Regions from separate parts of the Lacrimispora sp. genome, predicted to be linked through region 3. Evidence: a T-box and tRNA genes for the amino acid it is inferred to sense, from the RefSeq annotation. Region 3 holds a T-box; the other regions hold tRNA genes.
What was found. The T-box of region 3 lies ahead of ACLTWA_RS12220 (valine--tRNA ligase). A T-box ahead of a tRNA ligase gene usually reads a tRNA of that ligase, here a tRNA-Val.
Positions count from the first base shown of each region.

Region 1: it encodes a tRNA-Val, which carries the amino acid that the T-box ahead of ACLTWA_RS12220 (valine--tRNA ligase) is inferred to sense. The anticodon was not compared.
Region 2: it encodes a tRNA-Val, which carries the amino acid that the T-box ahead of ACLTWA_RS12220 (valine--tRNA ligase) is inferred to sense. The anticodon was not compared.

Region 1 covers NZ_JBKVXF010000001.1:1,061,338-1,067,600, forward strand. The annotation lists gene ACLTWA_RS05185 (Mini-ribonuclease 3) at 1-244, opposite strand, end outside; gene cysS (cysteine--tRNA ligase) at 229-1,632, opposite strand; gene ispF (2-C-methyl-D-erythritol 2,4-cyclodiphosphate synthase) at 1,660-2,202, opposite strand; gene ACLTWA_RS05200 (diacylglycerol/lipid kinase family protein) at 2,238-3,164, opposite strand; tRNA gene ACLTWA_RS05205 (tRNA-Met) at 3,326-3,399, opposite strand; tRNA gene ACLTWA_RS05210 (tRNA-Val) at 3,437-3,509, opposite strand; gene ACLTWA_RS05215 (NYN domain-containing protein) at 3,689-4,609, opposite strand; gene ACLTWA_RS05220 (spore coat associated protein CotJA) at 4,807-5,004, shown strand; gene ACLTWA_RS05225 (spore coat protein CotJB) at 5,004-5,300, shown strand; gene ACLTWA_RS05230 (manganese catalase family protein) at 5,300-5,920, shown strand; gene ACLTWA_RS05235 (DUF3837 family protein) at 5,996-6,263, opposite strand, start outside.
Region 2 covers NZ_JBKVXF010000002.1:439,914-446,176, forward strand. The annotation lists gene ACLTWA_RS10345 (type I phosphomannose isomerase catalytic subunit) at 1-612, shown strand, start outside; gene ACLTWA_RS10350 (ROK family protein) at 628-1,512, shown strand; gene ACLTWA_RS10355 (hypothetical protein) at 1,611-1,895, shown strand; gene ACLTWA_RS10360 (hypothetical protein) at 1,954-2,100, opposite strand; gene ACLTWA_RS10365 (hypothetical protein) at 2,211-2,366, shown strand; gene ACLTWA_RS10370 (hypothetical protein) at 2,665-2,949, opposite strand; gene ACLTWA_RS10375 (cupin domain-containing protein) at 3,490-3,948, opposite strand; tRNA gene ACLTWA_RS10380 (tRNA-Val) at 4,532-4,604, opposite strand; tRNA gene ACLTWA_RS10385 (tRNA-Pro) at 4,730-4,803, opposite strand; gene ACLTWA_RS10390 (Cof-type HAD-IIB family hydrolase) at 4,933-5,715, shown strand; gene ACLTWA_RS10395 (aminopeptidase P family protein) at 5,769-6,263, shown strand, end outside.
Region 3 covers NZ_JBKVXF010000002.1:840,876-847,138, reverse strand. The annotation lists gene ACLTWA_RS12220 (valine--tRNA ligase) at 1-2,127, opposite strand, end outside; T-box leader at 2,195-2,417, opposite strand; gene ACLTWA_RS12215 (hypothetical protein) at 2,506-3,321, opposite strand; gene ACLTWA_RS12210 (DUF5716 family protein) at 3,318-4,541, opposite strand; gene ACLTWA_RS12205 (DUF5717 family protein) at 4,559-6,263, opposite strand, start outside.

The DNA of each region.
Region 1 (6,263 bases), on a different contig from region 3:
AAAGCCGGCGTATGATGTCCGCCTGGGTTCCTGCATTGACAAGTTTGGCACTTTTCTTATGCATATTGTTGACCTGGGTACTTCCATGGTTCATCACCTTTGTGCGTATGATCAGTTCATAAACGGCATCTCCGATATAAGCCAGCGCCAGGGGGGAGTAGCTTTTTATATCCACAGCTTTTAAATGCAGGGTTTCTTTCATTAAATCAGAGAACCCAGACAAAGATATTACATTCTCTTCCATTTTACACCTTCCCTGGTGTCCTCCAGAACAATGCCCTTATCCAGTAACTTTCCCCGGATTTCATCTGCCAGGCCAAAATTCTTATCTTTTCTGGCCTGCTGCCTTGCTTCGATCATGGCCTCGATCTCACCATCAAGAATCTCTTCCTTCTTTTCCGTAATGATGCCAAGAACATTGCAAAGCTTTTCAATGGTTTCTTTCAAATAAATCACATATTCAGCAGAACTGCTTTCATCCGTTGTGGAATTGCTTAATTTTACCAGTTCAAAAATTGCAGAAATTGCATCTGCTGTATTGAAATCATCGTCCATGGCAGCCTCATATTTGGCAACCAGTTCTTCTACAGGCTTTTTATCCTCACCATCACGAAGATTCCTGGTCTTGGCTCTGGCCTGAAGGTCCTTCAGCTTATCCACGGCTGTTATAATCCGGTCCAGACCGCTCTTGGAAGATTCCATCAAATCAGCGCTGAAATTAAGGGGGCTTCTGTAATGGGCGCTGAGCATGAAGAAACGCAGAATCCTTAAATCGTATTTCTCTCCGATCTCTCTGACCGTAAAGAAATTCCCAAGCGATTTGGACATCTTTTTATTATCTACGTTCAAAAATGCATTGTGCATCCAGTATTTTGCAAATTCTTTTCCATTGGCCGCTTCACTCTGAGCGATTTCATTCTCATGATGGGGGAAAATCAAATCCTCCCCTCCTGCATGGATATCGATCTGGTCTCCAAGATACTTCTTTGACATAACGGAACATTCAATATGCCATCCCGGTCTGCCTTCACACCATGGAGACTCCCAGTAAGGCTCTCCTTCTTTTTTTGGCTTCCATAAAACAAAATCCGAAGGGGCTTCTTTGCCGTCTTCCCCTGTCACCTTGATTTCCCGAAAACCGGACTGCAAGTCTTCCAGATTCTTGTGAGACAGCTTGCCGTAGCCTTCAAAAGCCTTGGTGCGGAAATATACAGTCCCGTCCTTTGCCTCATAGGCGTGGCCGGAATCTATAAGCTCCTTTATCATATCCAGCATTCCGCAGATTTCTTCCGTTGCCAGAGGATTCTTTGTGGCAGGCTTTATATTCAGGGCATTCATATCCTTTTTGCATTCCTCAATGTAACGCTTGGATATGACATCTGCATCTACTCCTTCTTCAATTGCTTTTTTTATGATCTTATCATCTACATCGGTAAAATTAGAGACAAAGTTAACCTCATAACCTTTATATTCAAAATATCTTCTTACGGTGTCAAATACGATCATAGGTCTTGCATTGCCAATGTGTATATAATTGTAAACCGTAGGACCACAGACATACATCTTGACCTTCTTTGGCTCTAACGGTACAAATTCTTCCTTCTGTCTTGATAATGTATTAAATATCTTCACAATATTTTCCTCCTGTCTTACCAATTCCTATTTCTTACAGCAGCCTCCGCAGCCCCCGCAATCCGGTCCCATGATTTTATCATCATAACAGTAATCCTCTACAGAAGTAAGAAGGGTGATTGCCTGAGCGGAAATTCCTTCTCCGCTTCCGGTAAAGCCAAGCCCCTCTTCTGTAGTCGCCTTTACATTCACTTTTCCCACCGGCAGATTAAGGGCATCTGCAATGTTCTTAATCATCTGGGGCCGAAAGGGCAGAAGCTTTGGATTCTGAGCAATGACCGTAGCATCAATGTTCTCAACAATATAGCCCTTCTCTTCCAGAAGTCCTGCTGCCAGCTTTAACAGTTCAATGCTGGAAATGCCTTTATACTGAGGGTCGTTATCCGGGTAATGTTCTCCGATATCCCCTAATGCGGCCGCGCCAAACAGTGCGTCAATCACCGCATGGGTCAGTACATCTGCATCCGAATGGCCCAAAAGCCCTTTTTCATAGGGAATTTTAACGCCCCCGATAATTAAATCTCTTCCTTCTACTAATTTATGAACATCATATCCCTGTCCAATTCTCATAATTTATCCTTTCTTCTATATATATACAAACATTGCTACACAATCACCCGCAATTTTTTACTGATACAGCGAATCTGTACATCCTTTTGGCAAAAACAGCTTTCTCCGTCGGCATGAACCGCCATAGGGTGCTCCATGTGAACCGCAATTTCTTCACAGGTATAGAATCGAATCCCCGTATTCGAGGATTTTCTGCCTAAAAGGGAACAGGCAAGAACCGGAATCAGCTTCCGCTTCTTTCTGTTATTCATCATACAGACCGTGAGTTTCCCGTCTTCAAAGCTGGCGTCCGGGGCAAACTTAAATCCCCCGCCCTCATAGGGATGAATATGGGCAGATATAAAATACACGTGGTTAAATTCCACTTTTTGAACACCATCCAAAAGAATATATCCCTTTGACGGCTTCGCCAGGGCCAGCTGTTTTATTCCCACCAGGAGATAAGCCAGGCGCCCGATATGGAGCTTATGGAGCAGCCCCCTGGTTTTTGAAAATAAAATGTTATGGCAAACAGCCGCATCCATTCCGATGCCGGCACTTACGATGAACCGCCTGTGGGAGATTTCTCCTTCTCCATAAGTCAGTACTCCATAATCCATCAGCTTATAATATTTTGGTTGAAGGATCTTTTTCAAACACCGGACCGGATTTCTCGGCAGTTTTAAGCTTCTTGCCAGATCATTACCTGATCCGGCAGGAATATACCCTAATGTAATAGAACCACAAAAGGAAAGTCCATCTAAGATCTCGTTCACTGTTCCGTCTCCGCCTACTGCGACGATAACATTGGATTCCCTGCAGCCGCTCGTAAGCTCACTGGCAAAGATTCTGGCATCTCCCGGCCTTTCTGTTAAGAAAGCCTGATACTCCACTCCGGAAGTTCTTAACACCTCTTCCAGCTTTCTCCATATAATTTGTCCACGTCCGCAGCGTGAGTTGGGGTTTACAATAAAATTGTACATGGAATCCCTCCGCTTTTTGCTATTTGTTAGTATATCATAAAACGGCAGAAATGAATATAAAAAAAATGGAAATAGGCTGCCGCCTCCGGCGCAAGAGTCCAAAAAAAGACTCTTTTTCTAAAAGAAAAAACCCTGTAATCAAAGGATTACAGGGTCTTAAGTAGCGGAAGGGAGATTCGAACTCTCGACACCACGGGTATGAACCGTGTGCTCTAGCCAACTGAGCTATTCCGCCATATAAAATTGTGTGATAAATAAGTTTTATTTATCAGTGGGACCTACAGGGCTCGAACCTGTGACCCTCTGCTTGTAAGGCAGATGCTCTCCCAGCTGAGCTAAGATCCCAGTGCTTGTCCGGACGTTTGTTTATCTCTCGTTCCCGACTGCTTCATTAGTATAATATGAATTGTATCAATTGTCAACACTTTTTTGTCAATTTTTTTCCTTTTTCCCATGTCCCTCTGAAAGCCCTGGAAAAGCAGCCATCCGCGGAAAAAAATACTGCTTCACGGATGGCTTTTTTATTATTCTTTTTTCAAAAATACTGCTTTACTATTGTTTTTATTTTCACGCACTTCCAACTGAACAATACTGTGAACAAATTTGGAAAAAGTGGAATATCCGTAATCCTTAACTTTAAAGTCCGCGAACTTCCGGTGCATGCCATTGCCCAGCGCAGCAAGCTCCATACCATTTTTTCCGCTGCCTTTGACTAACTTTACCGCATAATCATCAAGCTCCTGCCGTTTTGTGCGGTTATCCTTCATGCGGACAGTTACCACATTATTGGATTTTCTCAGTTCAAAGCTGTCCATCTCTTCCAGAAACTTTGACAAAGAGCTGTAACCATAGTTTCTTACATCAAAATCAGAATATTTTTTCACAAGACGGTTGCCGATCTCACCCAGTCCGGTCGCCTTGTTCTTATCGTCATTTTCCAAGATAATGGATGCAATATCCTGTTCAATTACCTCTTTTCCAATAGCTCCTCCACCGGTTCCTTCTTCATCCTGATCAAGAAGCACTTCCAAATTAGTGAAAACCGTACAGGCAGCACGGAAAGATTTGGGAGTTTTTTCTTCTCCCATACCAATGACTTCTTTTCCTGATTCCCGAAGCCTGCTGGCAAGACGGGTAAAGTCGCTGTCACTGGATACGATACAAAACCCATCCACATGATCTGTATAAAGCAGGTCCATCGCATCAATAATCAGTGCTGAATCCGTAGCATTCTTTCCAACAGTATTGGAAAACTGCTGAATGGGAGTGATGGAATTTTCCAATAGCTCCATCTTCCATTTCCCCATCTGGGCGCTTGTCCAATCACCGTAAATCCTTTTGTAGGTAATGACACCATATCGGGTCATCTCATCCAGGATACATGTAATATACTTGGCTGAAATATTATCAGAATCAATTAATACTGCAAACTTTTTGTCACTCAAACCTATGCTCTCCCGTCTTAAATTGTTTTTCCATATTCTGTCTTTTCCCTTGTAATCTATTTTATTATATTTCATTTTTCCATTTATTACAATAACATCGCAGTGGTTAATATGGGAGAATTTTTATAAGGTTTTTTTCTTTCTTATGTTCATAATAAAAAGGAACGATCAATGATAGAACTGAAAGGAGTGTTATTATGAATTCATGTAATTCATGCGGAAGCGATACAACAAAAGGAATTCCTGCAACACCGACGCAGTCGGTTCAGCTTGCAATTGCAACTGTGCCTATGCAGCCCTGGGAACAGCCATATGACCCGGCAGCAGCTTTAAAAAACGGGACCATATTCCCGAGCCTTAATCTCCCATTCTATATTACGGGAGGTGATTTATAATGGCAGACCGCAACAGTCTTTTAAAACAGATTACAGAAATCAGTTTTACCGTCAATGATCTGAATTTATATTTAGATACTCATCCTGTGGATCAGGAGGCGCTGACTGCATTTAAACAAGCCATGGAACAGAGAAAGCAGCTCTTAAAAAACTACGCAGAAAATTTTGAACCGCTCACCATGGACTGTGTCTGCCCGGACACCAATAACAAAAATGACAGTAACACAAAATACCCTGGACAGAAGCATTTCACCTGGGGCGATGGCCCGCTGCCATGGGAAGGAGGTAATATATAATGTGGAGTTATGAAAAAAGACTGCAGTTTCCAGTAAATATTAAAGAAACATGCCCTAAAACTGCATCACTGGTCATCAGCCAGTTTGGTGGCCCTGATGGTGAATTAGCAGCTTCTATGCGGTATCTTTCCCAAAGATACACCATGCCATGCAAAGAAGTGGGAGGACTTTTGACTGATATCGGTACAGAAGAATTAGGCCATCTTGAGATGATCTGTTCCATTATCTATCAGCTGACAAAAAACCTGTCGGCGGAACAGGCAAAAACAGCCGGATTTGATGCGTATTACATTGATCATACCACGGCGCTCTGGCCCACTGCTGCTGCAGGAGTTCCTTTTAATGCCTGTGAATTCCAGTCAAAAGGTGATGCAATCGCAGATTTAATTGAAGATCTTGCCGCAGAACAAAAGGCAAGAACCACTTATGACAACTTGATCCGTATCATTACAGATCCAGACGTAAGAGAACCTCTGAAATTCCTTCGGGCAAGAGAAGTCGTCCACTTCCAGAGATTTGGTGAAGCACTTGAAAAAATCAAATCTGATCTGGATGCAAAGAACTTCTATTATTTCAACCCGGAATTTGACAAACAATTTGTCAAGAAACCTGTACAGTAAATGAATTAATATCAGTCATAGAAAAAAGGCCGGAACAGGAACTCCTGTATTTCCGGCCTTTCTTCAATATTAATATTATTTCTGTTCCTCATAACTGTATTTTAACAATTCGTATATCTCATCCGTAACTGGATCGTCCTTATAATATCCATCAAGAAGACTTATGATTTTCGCAGCAAACTCCGACGGAACCGGAAGATCTTTCACTGCTGCATGAAAATCCTCTTTCATCTGGCTTACCATGTCCCTTTTTTCCGGAATGGACAGTCCAAAGAGCTTGTAGAGCATTCCCATAGCCGCACAGGCCTCATTGGGTGAAGTCAGTGGTGCATTTTCAAATCTG
Region 2 (6,263 bases), 400 kb from region 3:
GGCTCCCTTGGTAAAACAGAATGCTGGTATATTCTGGACTGCGAACCGGATACGGAGATCGTGATCGGGCATCACGCAAAGAATAAGAAAGAAATGGAATCTATGATAAGGGAACGCAGATGGGAAGAATTTATTCGTACCGTCCCCATTAAAAAAGGAGATTTCTTTCAGATTGATCCGGGCTGTGTTCATGCCATTAAGGGCGGAACCATGATTTTAGAAACCCAGCAGAGCAGTGATATCACTTACCGTGTATATGATTATGACCGTTTATCTGATGGAAAGCCAAGGCAGCTTCATGTAGAGCAGAGCATTGATACCATTAAGGCGCCATTTGAGCCCAATGAGAGCCGGCCGGTTACGGAAAAGGTTCCGGGTGCGGTGCATACTCATTTTGTGACCTGTAACTATTATACAGTGGACAAGTATGATATCGATGGTGTTTTTTCTGTGGAATTTAACAAGTATTTCACCAATGTGAGTGTGATAAGCGGAAAGGGTTCCGTTAATGGGATTCCCCTGGAAGCAGGGCAGCATTTTATCGTTCCGTCAGAGAGCGGAGAGTGCAGATTTGAAGGAACGATGTCAATCATTTGTTCTAATCCGGAATAAGGCAGGAGGAAAGATATGAGACTTGGGGCGTTAGAAGCAGGCGGAACGAAGATGGTGTGCGCCATCGGCAATGAACACGGAGAAATATTCGACCGGGTTTCCATACCAACGGAAACACCGGAGCTTACCATGCCAAAACTGATTTCTTATTTTGCAGATAAGGAGATCGAAGCACTTGGAATTGGTTGCTTTGGTCCCATTGATTTGAATAGAAGTTCAAAGACTTACGGCTTCATTACCACCACTCCAAAGCTTGCGTGGAAAAACTATAATATTACAGGTGTTTTGAAAGAGGCACTGCGTATACCGGTAGGATTCGATACGGATGTTAATGGCTCCGCACTTGGAGAGGCTACCTGGGGGATTACCAAAGGGCTTGAAAACAGTATGTATATTACCATTGGCACCGGTGTGGGGGCAGGAGTTATAACAAACGGAAAGCTCCTTCACGGTATGCTTCATCCGGAAGGAGGCCATCTTCTTCTGGCAAGACATCCAAAAGATGCGTTTGAGGGAACCTGCCCGTATCATAAAACCTGTCTGGAAGGGCTTGCAGCAGGTCCTGCCATCGAAGCCCGCTGGGGAAAGAAGGGATTTGAACTGGCAGACCGCAGAGAGGTCTGGGAATTGGAAGCTTATTACATTGCCCAGGCCCTGGTGGATTATATTATGATTCTGTCCCCTCAAAGAATCGTTCTGGGCGGCGGCGTGATGCATCAGGAGCATTTGCTCCCTCTTATAAGAGAAGAGGTAAAGCGGCAGCTGGCCGGATATATTGATACGGCTGAACTGGATCATATGGAACAATATATCGTTCTTCCCAGTCTCAATGACAATCAGGGTATCATGGGAGCTTTAAAACTTGGACTTGACGAATATCAACTGGAAAAGATAGGGTAATTGCCATTTTTCTCCTAATGTAATTCCATTTTCTGTATGCTAATATAAGTTTGTAACAGAAATGTAATTATTATGTAACAAATAAGGAGGATATTCCCATGAAAAAGTTCCCAGTACTTCTTTTAGCGGCAGCGACCGCACTTACCGTTGCAGGTGTTCCTATGACAGCACAGGCAGCAACCTGTTCCAGATCATATTCAAACGGTTATACATCAAACTGCTTTAGACAGTCTGGAAACCTTAATAACCTGTTGAACTGCAATGGCTACAAGAGCAGCTGCGTCAAAGGAAATAACAATTCCAAAAGCAGCTGTTTCAATGGTAAGACAACCTATACCGTTAATTCCAGGCAGTGCAATTCTCTTTCCAGTTTTTGGCGGTAAATTTAATAACAAATTTTAACAGGCCGAACGGTGATCGTTCGGCCTGTTTCCGGGAAAATCATTTCCCTTCGTTTACGATCTGTTCCAGTACCTGAATCAAATCGTATATGGTGTTAATCTGAACATTCCGCCCCAGGATCTCATTTTTTAAATCGATGGAGAGAGTTTCAAATTTTGCCTGAACGGCAGGAGCTATATAGGACATGGTCATCACCTCATATTTATAGTGCGCATCCGAAAATGGATTATGCATTCTAAATCTATTTTCACATAAAAACTTTCTATGGCTGGCATACTATGGGTGAGGTGATAAAAATGGAAAAAAACCGATTGGAAAATCAATATGAGAAAAAAGACCATGAAGTATTGCATAACAGCGTGAAGGAAACAGGTGATACGGTCAATCAGAATCAAAGCCATAATTCCCGCAGGGAGGGGATGGGACCAAACACCAAGAGAAGATCAGACTGAATAAACAAGTGGGTGGAAGCCAGGATGCGTTGGCTTTCACCCACTTATCGTTTCATACTTATGACCGGGCAGTATACAAAACCACTTATCAGGAAGATTGATAGAAGGAAACGCGCATAGAATGAGTTGTTTATCTTTAGTAAGGCAGTTTTGCGGCGGTTTTGCGCGGTCAGAATATCAATCTTCCCTGCTTGATAAGTTGTTTTGTAATAATAGTATATGTCAAATGCTTGTTTGTGTGAACAAGCTGAATCCTGTCCGGAATGCAGGGGAAAATGCTTCGTTATTATAAACATAATTATTCTTTTTCAGAAGATACAATATGTAAAGAAGGTTTTTCTTCAATATCTAAAAGACCAAGTTCGGAAAGAATGGAAATCGTTGCTATAGTAGCCAGCTCAACGGAAACACTGACAGAAGCGGCTGTAACACAACCGATCAATGCTGCAGTATCCTGATTGATTTCCATGTGTTTGTAAGAACTTTCGGATACCACAGAACTCACTTTTTCTATCACGTATTCCATATTTTGATTGATTACTTTTGTGGTTATGTCTTTGGTCAAATCATTAAGTTTTGCCATACTGATCAACTCCTTTTTTTAAAACCGGCCACGGGGGAATGTTAAAATAATAGAATTTATATAATCTGTTCATCTTTTGGGCTTTTATTAATGATAAAAAAGAGTGTTCGCCCTAGCCATAATATACCAAAAACGGTGAGGAAAGTCTACTGTAAAAAATATAGTTGCTCAGCCATAAATTAGATACGGTTAAATTTAAAAAAAAACTTAAAGATGAAAGATAACCACTTTATAAAACAAAGAGGTGAAGAGGTTCATGGGAGCGGAAATACAGACAATAATGAAGCTAGTAAATAAGCATGTTTAAATTTTCGCCTGAGTACCCTCATCCTGCTTACTATTTCTTGATGGTTTCTTTCATATTTAATTGCAGGTAAGGTAGCTGCATGTAACTGTATAATCCCGAACGGTTCTATTATAAAGGGAGGGATTTGAAACTGAAAGAGCAATGGAATACACCGAAAAAAGTACAAAAACAAAAAACGCAAATTTTCACATTTACAGTAATTTGCGTTTTTTGATATCGGACATGAAAAAATTTTAAAGATTATCCTGTAAGACTGGTTCAGATGTTTTTGTTTTCTGAGTCATGCCCCATGGATAATTGAGCGGCGCATAGGTGGAAGAGATTTTCAGAGGCTGATTGCCAATATTAACAATATTATGCCATGTGCCGGCTGGTACAAAGATGACGTAATTGGGAAAAGCAAGATATTGATCATACAACGAGAATTTGTGTTCACCCAGTTGGATTAATCCAACTCCCTCCTCGATACGTATGAGTTGGTCGTGGTCAGGATGCACCTCCATACCAATAAGTTCATTAACAGGAATGTTCATTAGTGTCACCTGCAGCTGGGTACCTGTCCATAGAACAGAACGGTAATTATCATTTTGCTGTGCTGCTTTTTGAAGATCAATCAGCAATGGATTTGGTCCATAATCATATGGGAAGGTGGGAGTATTTTCTGGAATATCAAAGTCGTCAATACCAGGCATGTGATTATTCCCCTTGAATATTATTTTATATTAATATATGTGGTGCAGCAAAGGCTGTTGTTAAAGGAATAATAAATATGTCTTTTACTGAGAAAAGTGCTATGAAAAACTTTTGTGCTTTAAAAGTGGTTTTTTATTATGAAGCAGGTTCATGTATTGCAAAAAATAAGGGTTTTTGATTTAGTAAAACGGGTAGTGATGAAGCTGCAAGGTTAATCTTTTAAAACCAGCAGAAGGAAGATTAAATGAAAAGCAAAGGAGATAAATAATGTCTTTTACACTATTATGTATACTTTTTATTGTGTTAGCAGCAATCGTGGCTGTTATTGTAGCAATTACGAAAAAATAAATTTCAAAAGGCGGTCATCCAGGTCACATGGTTGATACTTAAATTGACAGTTATCCACAATAATGTGGAAATAATTGTGGATTGTTTGTTAGTGTCTGAAAATATGACATAAATCTCCAAATTATTACGGTATGTGATTGCTTTTATGCCAGGCAGACAGCAATGAGGACAAAATAAAACAAAAAACCCCGGCATATACAGGGAATCCTTGTATATACCAGGGTCTTTAAAAGATGGAGACAACAGGATTCGAACCTGCGACCTTCTACACGTCAAGCAGATGCTCTCCCAGCTGAGCTATATCTCCATATATGAATTGTAACTGAAAAAGCAGAAAAAGGCAAGAACATTCTGCTTTTGAAATAGAATAAAAAAATACTGAAAAAACGTGTTATTATACGTTCCTCCAGCATTAATCCGGTCTGTTATCAATCGGAGTAACAGGATTTGAACCTGCGACCTCTCGGCCCCCAGCCGAGCGCGCTACCAAGCTACGCCATACTCCGTCTTGCTGACACTATGACATTATAGCAGAAAGTTTTGGATTGGTAAAGTATATTTCTTGAAAAATTTTCAAAATTAAGCTATGATGGTAAAGACATGATAAATTTAAATTAGAAAAAAGGTGAAAATAGATGAAGCCAATCGTAAGCTTTGATGTAGACATGACGTTGCTTGACCATAAAGACTGGAAAATTCCGTCCAGTGCCATGGAGACCATCGAACGGCTGCGGGAAAATTATACCATAGTAATAGCTACGGGCAGAGATATGGATTCCCTTTTCAGTACAGCTATTCGTGATCAGGTAAGACCTGATGCCATCATTCATCTCAATGGGACAAAGGTGACCGTGGGAGATAAGATCATTTATGAACACACCTTTGATAAAAATCTATTAAAACAGATTTTAAAATATGCTGAAAACACCCCATATAGTGTGGGAACGACTGTGGGAGATTGGGATTACTATATTCACCCGGAAAATGTAAGAGCTCATGATATTGAACTTTGGGGCGAATGCGGCAGACGCTTTGATGATCCTTACAAACTTCTGGACCTGGAAGTGAGGACCATGGCTTATATGGGCGATGAAGCCGGTGCCAAAGCCATGGAAGAGGAGTTCCCGGATATCCATGTCCATATGTTTGCCGATAAAAAGGGTGCAGATGTAGTGGAACGGAAAGCATCTAAGGCAGTAGGTCTGTTAAGACTGTGTGAGTATTTTAAGATACCATTATCCGAAACCTATGCATTTGGAGACAGCATGAATGACTACGATATCATAAAAGCGGCAGGAAAAGGGATTGCCATGGGAAATGCAATGGAAGAACTGAAAAAAGCTGCGGATTATGTGACCGACCCCATCGATCAGGACGGCATAAAAAAAGCCTGCCTGCATTTGGGACTGATCCGGTAAACCTGGCGGAAGGTGCTGCTATGCAATCAATGAAGACCAAAGGAGATAACAGAATGATTAAAGAAAGATTGGAACAACTCAGACAGTTAATGGCTGAGTATCATATGGATGCATACATGATTCCGACTTCAGATTTTCATGAGTCTGAATATGTAGGTGATTATTTTAAATGCAGGGAATTTATTACCGGTTTTACCGGTTCTGCGGGTACGGCTGTGATTACAAAGGAGGAAGCGGGACTCTGGACAGACGGCCGTTATTTTGTTCAGGCGGCAAAGCAGCTTGACGGAACAGGTATTACCCTGCGCAAGATGGGGCAGCCGGGAGTACCAACGATTGAAGAATACTTAGATGAAGTTCTTCCAGAGGGCGGTTGTCTCGGCTTTGACGGTCGTGTGGTGAACGGCCAGACCGGAAAGGAATTAGAAGAATTACTGGGAGATAAAAATGTAACGCTTGCTTATGATAAAGATCTTGTGGCAGAGATCTGGAAGAATCGCCCCGATCTTTCCGCACAGCCGGTTTGGATTTTAAAAGAAAACTTTGCA
Region 3 (6,263 bases):
CCGGGAGATCATGATGGATTCCTCCTGATCCTGCAGAGTACAGAATATTTCCTCAGTCACAAAGGGCATATAAGGATGAAGGAGCTTTAAGGACCGGATCAGCACGGTCTTTAAGGTCCAGATGGCAGCCGCTTTTGTGGTATCAGTATCATCCCACAGTCTGGGCTTCACCATCTCAATATACCAGTCACAGAACTCTTCCCATATAAAGTCATAAACCTTTTGAAGCGCAATCCCAAGCTCATATTTATCCAGATTGTCTGTCACGTCCCTGGCAAGAGTATTTACCTTTGATAAGATCCATTTGTCTGCCATGGTAAGCTCGGACAGCTGGGCCTCTGTTTTGGGTGCTTTTTCAATATTCATCATGATGAAACGGGAAGCATTCCACACTTTATTTGCAAAGTTTCTGCTTGCTTCCACACGTTCCCAATAAAATCTCATATCATTGCCGGGAGCATTCCCTGTAATAAGGGTCATGCGAAGTGCATCTGCTCCGTATTTTTCAATCACTTCCAGAGGGTCAATGCCGTTTCCCAGAGATTTGCTCATCTTACGCCCTTCGGAATCTCTCACAAGGCCATGCATCAGTACCGTATGGAACGGCAGCTTTCCGGTCTGCTCAATGCCTGAAAATACCATACGGATTACCCAGAAGAAAATAATATCATAGCCGGTAACCAGTACGTCTGTTGGATAGAAATACTTTAAATCTTCTGTTTCCTTCGGCCAGCCCAGGGTCGAAAACGGCCAGAGAGCAGAAGAAAACCAGGTGTCAAGCGTATCCTCATCCTGGGTGAAATGTGTCCCCTTGCATTTTGGACATACCTCTGGTGCTTCCTTTGAAACAACGATTTCTCCACAGGTATCGCAGTAATAAGCTGGAATCCGGTGTCCCCACCAGAGCTGTCTGGAGATACACCAGTCACGAATGTTCTCAAGCCAGTTAAGATAGGTCTTATCAAATCGCTCCGGAACAAACTTTAAGGAGCCATTCTTTAATGCTTCAACCGCTGGCTTTGCCATCTCCTCCATCTTAACGAACCACTGCTGTTTCACCATAGGCTCTACGGTGGCGCCGCACCGGTCATGAGTTCCTACCGCATGGGTGTGTGGCTCAACCTTTACCAAAAGTCCCTGTGCCTCTAAATCCTTTACCATGGCCTTTCTGGCCTCATACCGTTCCATGCCGTGGTACTTGCTTCCCGGAAGGTTGATGGTGGCATCGTCGTTCATAATAATCCGTTCCGGCAAATCATGTCTTTTTCCAACTTCAAAGTCATTGGGGTCATGGGCCGGAGTGATCTTCACACAGCCGGTACCAAACTCTTTATCAACATAAGAATCGGCAATTACCGGTATCTCCCGGTCTGTCAGAGGAAGCTTTAACATCTTCCCGATCAGATCCTGATACCGTTCATCATCCGGATTGACAGCTACCGCACTGTCTCCAAGCAGAGTCTCCGGTCTTGTGGTCGCGATCTCCACAAATCTTCCTTCTTCTCCTGCAATGGGATAATTGATGTGCCAGAAAAAGCCATTCTGGTCTTCGTGCTCCACCTCAGCATCGGAAATGGAGGTCTGGCACACCGGACACCAGTTTACGATTCTGGAGCCTTTATAAATATAGCCTTTTTTATGAAGACGGATAAAAACCTCCTGAACCGCTTCCGAACACCCATCATCCATGGTAAAGCGTTCTCTCTCCCAGTCAGCGGAGGAGCCTAATTTGTGAAGCTGATTGATGATCCTGCTGCCATAATCCTTTTTCCAGTCCCAGCATTTGGAAAGAAAGCCATCTCTTCCAAGCTCCTCCTTATCAATGCCCTGCTGTCTTAAGCTCTCAATCACCTTTACTTCTGTGGCAATCGCTGCATGGTCTGTTCCCGGCTGCCAAAGTGCCTCAAATCCCTGCATTCTTTTGTAGCGGATCAAAATATCCTGCATGGTATTGTCAAGGGCATGGCCCATATGAAGCTGTCCGGTAATATTTGGCGGAGGCATCACAATGGTAAACGGCTTCCTGTCCTTATTTGGTTCTGCATGGAAATATCGTTTATCCAGCCATTTCTGATAAAGCTTTCCTTCGATCCCTGCCGGATCATAGGTCTTCTCTAACTCTTTCATCATCTTCTCCTTTATCCTTTCACATGGTTTTTCGTAGAAAAAAGAAAAACCCTCTGCATCCTGGGATGCAAAGGGCGAATCATCGCGGTACCACCTTTTTTTATATGGCATGTTCTGCCATACTTCTTGTGGCCTTTAACGCTGCCAGGCGTGAAGGCTTACTGTCTTCTCCGTTCAGCCTTCCGGTTCCAAAGCTACCTTCCGAACACACTTCCTTAACCGCCTTTCAGCCGATGGACGGTTTTCTCTTTCAGGGTTATGAACGTACTCCTCTTTTTCTCTACCTTTTCTTTATTCCCACCCGCACTCTTTTGGTAAAAGCCATACTGCAGGGTGTTTTCTTATACTTTTTAATGATAGTGTCTTTTTAGAAATTTGTCAAGACATAATGTTACGGTATTCCTGTTTCCACTTCTGGACAAGCTCTCCCGCACCCTGAAAGCGCTTAATGGGATCCTTTTGAAACAGTTTTTCCAGTTCCAGAAGACTGTCCGCTTCCCCTGCCAGCTCTTCTGCCCTTAACCGCTCCTGTTCGGCTTCCTGCTTCATTTCCTCCGTAATCAGAGCCTGAAACCTCTCATGAACTGCAAGGCCGGAGTTCCACTGGGACAGATGATATATTTTCTTTAAAACTTCATTGTTTTTTACCAGATCAAAGGATTTTTCATAGGCCTTGCAGGCCTTTTCGGTCATAAACAGCCGTGCATAGGAAGCCCCCAGATTATTATAGATTTTTGCCCGAAACCCATCATTGACATGGCTTCCCTTCGGCAGATCAAGAATCTTCTGATACTCAGACACTGCTTTTCCGTATTGCTTTCTGGAAAACAGGAAATCCGCCCGTTCCTTTAAAAACTCAGCCTCCGGCATCCGCCGGTAAGCGGCCAGCTTCTGCTTAAAACGGTTCACCTCTGCTGCATGATAATAATCGCATTCATGGAGAATTACAGCCAGAATTTCATCCCCATCCTCGCCGCTTTGCTGCAATTTCACAAGCTTTTGGGCGAGAAACGCCATATCCAGATCCTCCCGGATAAATTCAATCAGGGAACTATCCACAAAATCCTCCATGACCAGGAGAGGATTGTTATAAATTGCATAACACAGTTCCTGGGAAGAAAACAAACGGACGCCCAGGCCTTCAAAATAATACGGGTGTTTCACCGGCTCCTGCCGGCAAAGAATCAGACTCATAGCATGACCTCTTGTCTTATGACTGCATCCGTCGCAGGAAACAGTTCTCCAAATCCTTTGTCTTTCAGTACCACTGCCATGGTTTTCTCATCCAGAAACCCAAAGCTCAAGCCCAGTCTAGTAGTTTTATTGGGCCGGTTGGGAAATCCTTCTAACGCAATCCTTACCAGACGCCTTTGCTTCGGATCCATGGGAGTTACCATAAATTCCACGTAATCCTGATTGTCCAGGATCAAATCTACACTGCTCTTTGATTCATACCAGTTGTCACCGGCCGCCGCCACAACAAGCTGGCTTTCCCGTTCCTTGTGGAGTACCCGCATGGAAACCGTAGAACGAAGCCTTCCTTCACAAATACAGGTAAACGGATAAGCCGTCTTTTCCTGCATATAATCCATTCCCTTAAAAGCTGCTCCCCTCGCAAAAAGCTCCGGTTCCATATAAACCTTCCGGCGGGAGCATAATACCTTCATGGAATCGATTGCCCAGTCATGGCGCTCAAATCCTTTTCCAGTGAGGAACACAGAGGAAAACAGCTTTTTTTGAAGAAGCCGTTCCGCGCAGGAGCTTAATATCTTATCCGCCAGTTTCCCTCCGGACGGTGTATCCAAAATATCAAGATTAAAACTTTCTTCCAGGGCTTCATCTTCTGCAATCACCATGGTCTTCCGTAACCCCCGCTGCACCTTCAGTTCATGATAGTGAAAGGAATCCTCTGACAAATCAAATACCCCTACCTGATTGCTCCAGACCTCTTTCTTCTGGCTGAGAGTATAGTACACAAACCCTTCCGTGTGGCTTATAATATGAACTCTGTCTCTGGAAATCCCTAGAGAGTCTGCACAATGCATAAGAGAATCCATCAGCTTTAAATCCACCTTCTGTAAAGTGATCACCAGTTGTTTCACTTCATCACAGAAAAATTCCTCCATCGGAAACTTCAGTATTTTTTTTAAATATATTGTTAAAAGTTCAAGCCCCTCGTATTTGGTTCCGCCCAACGTCGCGGTGCCCTCTTTTCTAACCATTTTTATCAGCTTATCTACAATGATGCCTTCTCCCACAAGGGTATAGGCATAAGCCTCTTCCCCCACATACCAGGCATCTTCATCCTTCTTACGGCAGATGACCGTAGGAAGGCACCATGATTTTTCCCTGTCATGGCAGCATATGCGGGTATAGGCATCACAGAGATCAAGCCCTATTATCAGTCCGTCCATCGACAGCCCCCTTTATCTCACATCAGTGGAAATAATTCTTCTGCAGCTGCATTCTTTTTCAAATACTCCTGCATCCGTTTTTTAAGCCCGGTTTCGTCCTTTAAATTCAAGGACAGGCTCATTTCATTCAGACACGCAAACCTGCTGTCCGAATCTTTAGGGGATTTACCAGTGTCACAACTAACACTGCCTTCCTTTTTCAGTACCCACTTATCATCAACCAGTTCGCTGATCCGGTACTCCATGATCTCGCCTTCAAACAAAATCTTCTGCTTGACAAACACCCCCTGGTATACCCGGGAAATGTCTTCGATGTGAAATTCTTCCTCATCGGGAAGAATCCGTATCTGAAGCTCAATCTTGGAATCCCTGGCTGCACAGTACTGAATCATGACCTTATCAAGAATATCCTCCGGGATAGGAATGTACTTTGCCAGGTCTTTATAATGGGGGAATACATATCCTTCTTCCAGAAGATAGTCCACCGTTTCCCTGCACAGCCCGATCTGTTCTTTTGAAAGGCTGGAAAGCCTTGCATAATATCTGGATAGGGCCAGCAGATAAATGGTCGGAAGACGTCCTTTGACAGAAGAACTCTTTATCAGACCTTCCAGATAAGCGAATATCTTTTCTTCCGGCTCTTTTTCCTCCATAAAATATTCCGTACACTTTATGGTAAAATAGGCTCTCACGATATTATCGCTGGTTTCCTTACGGGTTCTGTATAAATGGAATACCTTATCGAGTTTTGCTGCACAGCCGGAGAACATCATCTGAGCGGTCAGCCGTTCCTCCATGTCATACGTCTCCACATGTCCGGAAACTCCCTGCATAAGCACCTCATACATCTGGTCTGTAAGACCGTTAAAATGTTCACACAGATAATCCAGGATAACACTGTCATGTTTCCCGTTCTGAAACACCCTATAAGCCAGGGATAGCAGCAGGGGATCTTCATCGAAAAGATTTTGAAGAATCATTTTCGTACACAATTTATAAAGACATTCTGTCTCGATTCCTTCGCTGCCGAATTCACGGATCATCTGGAAGGCTTCTTCCATATAGCCATTGTGGATCAGGGTATTGCAGACTCCGATCCGCTCTGATTTTGTCAGCACCTTTTTGTCCAGATTCAACAGATATCCGGCACCCTCTGTGCCCTCTTTAAGAACATCGGACTGATTCTGGTAAAATTCAATAACTCTGGATAAAAGAAGCCTTTGATAAAAGGGCCTTAGCTTTGGATCTTCCAAAGTCGCTTCTAAAATCTTCACCTCAGCCATGTCAGACACGCCGCCGGCAAGGACCTTATCGCAGGCTCTCAACCGGAGCATGGAATGTTCCGGATAAAGCTCAAAGCATCGTTCTTCCAGTTCCGGACGGTCCATGACCGGTTCCTTTTTATATGGAACATTGGCATACCGGTTTCCAAAGGAATCCTGAAACAGAAGAATGCTGTGTTCAGAAAAAAGCGGAACGTAAGCAATCCCATCTTCAAGAAGGAATGCATCTTCCTCCGTCATCTCTTCGTAACAGACAATGACGTATTTCATCTTCGGATTGCTGCACTCCACCCGGTAAGAGCGCAAAATGGATGGAAGTACCATCGCCATAGGAAGATCAATCACATCTTTTAATATCATCCGTTCGTAGATCGCTGCCAGACGGTTGTTGATCCGGGATTCAAATAACTGCTCCGTAGCAAACTTTTCAATGGTTCGT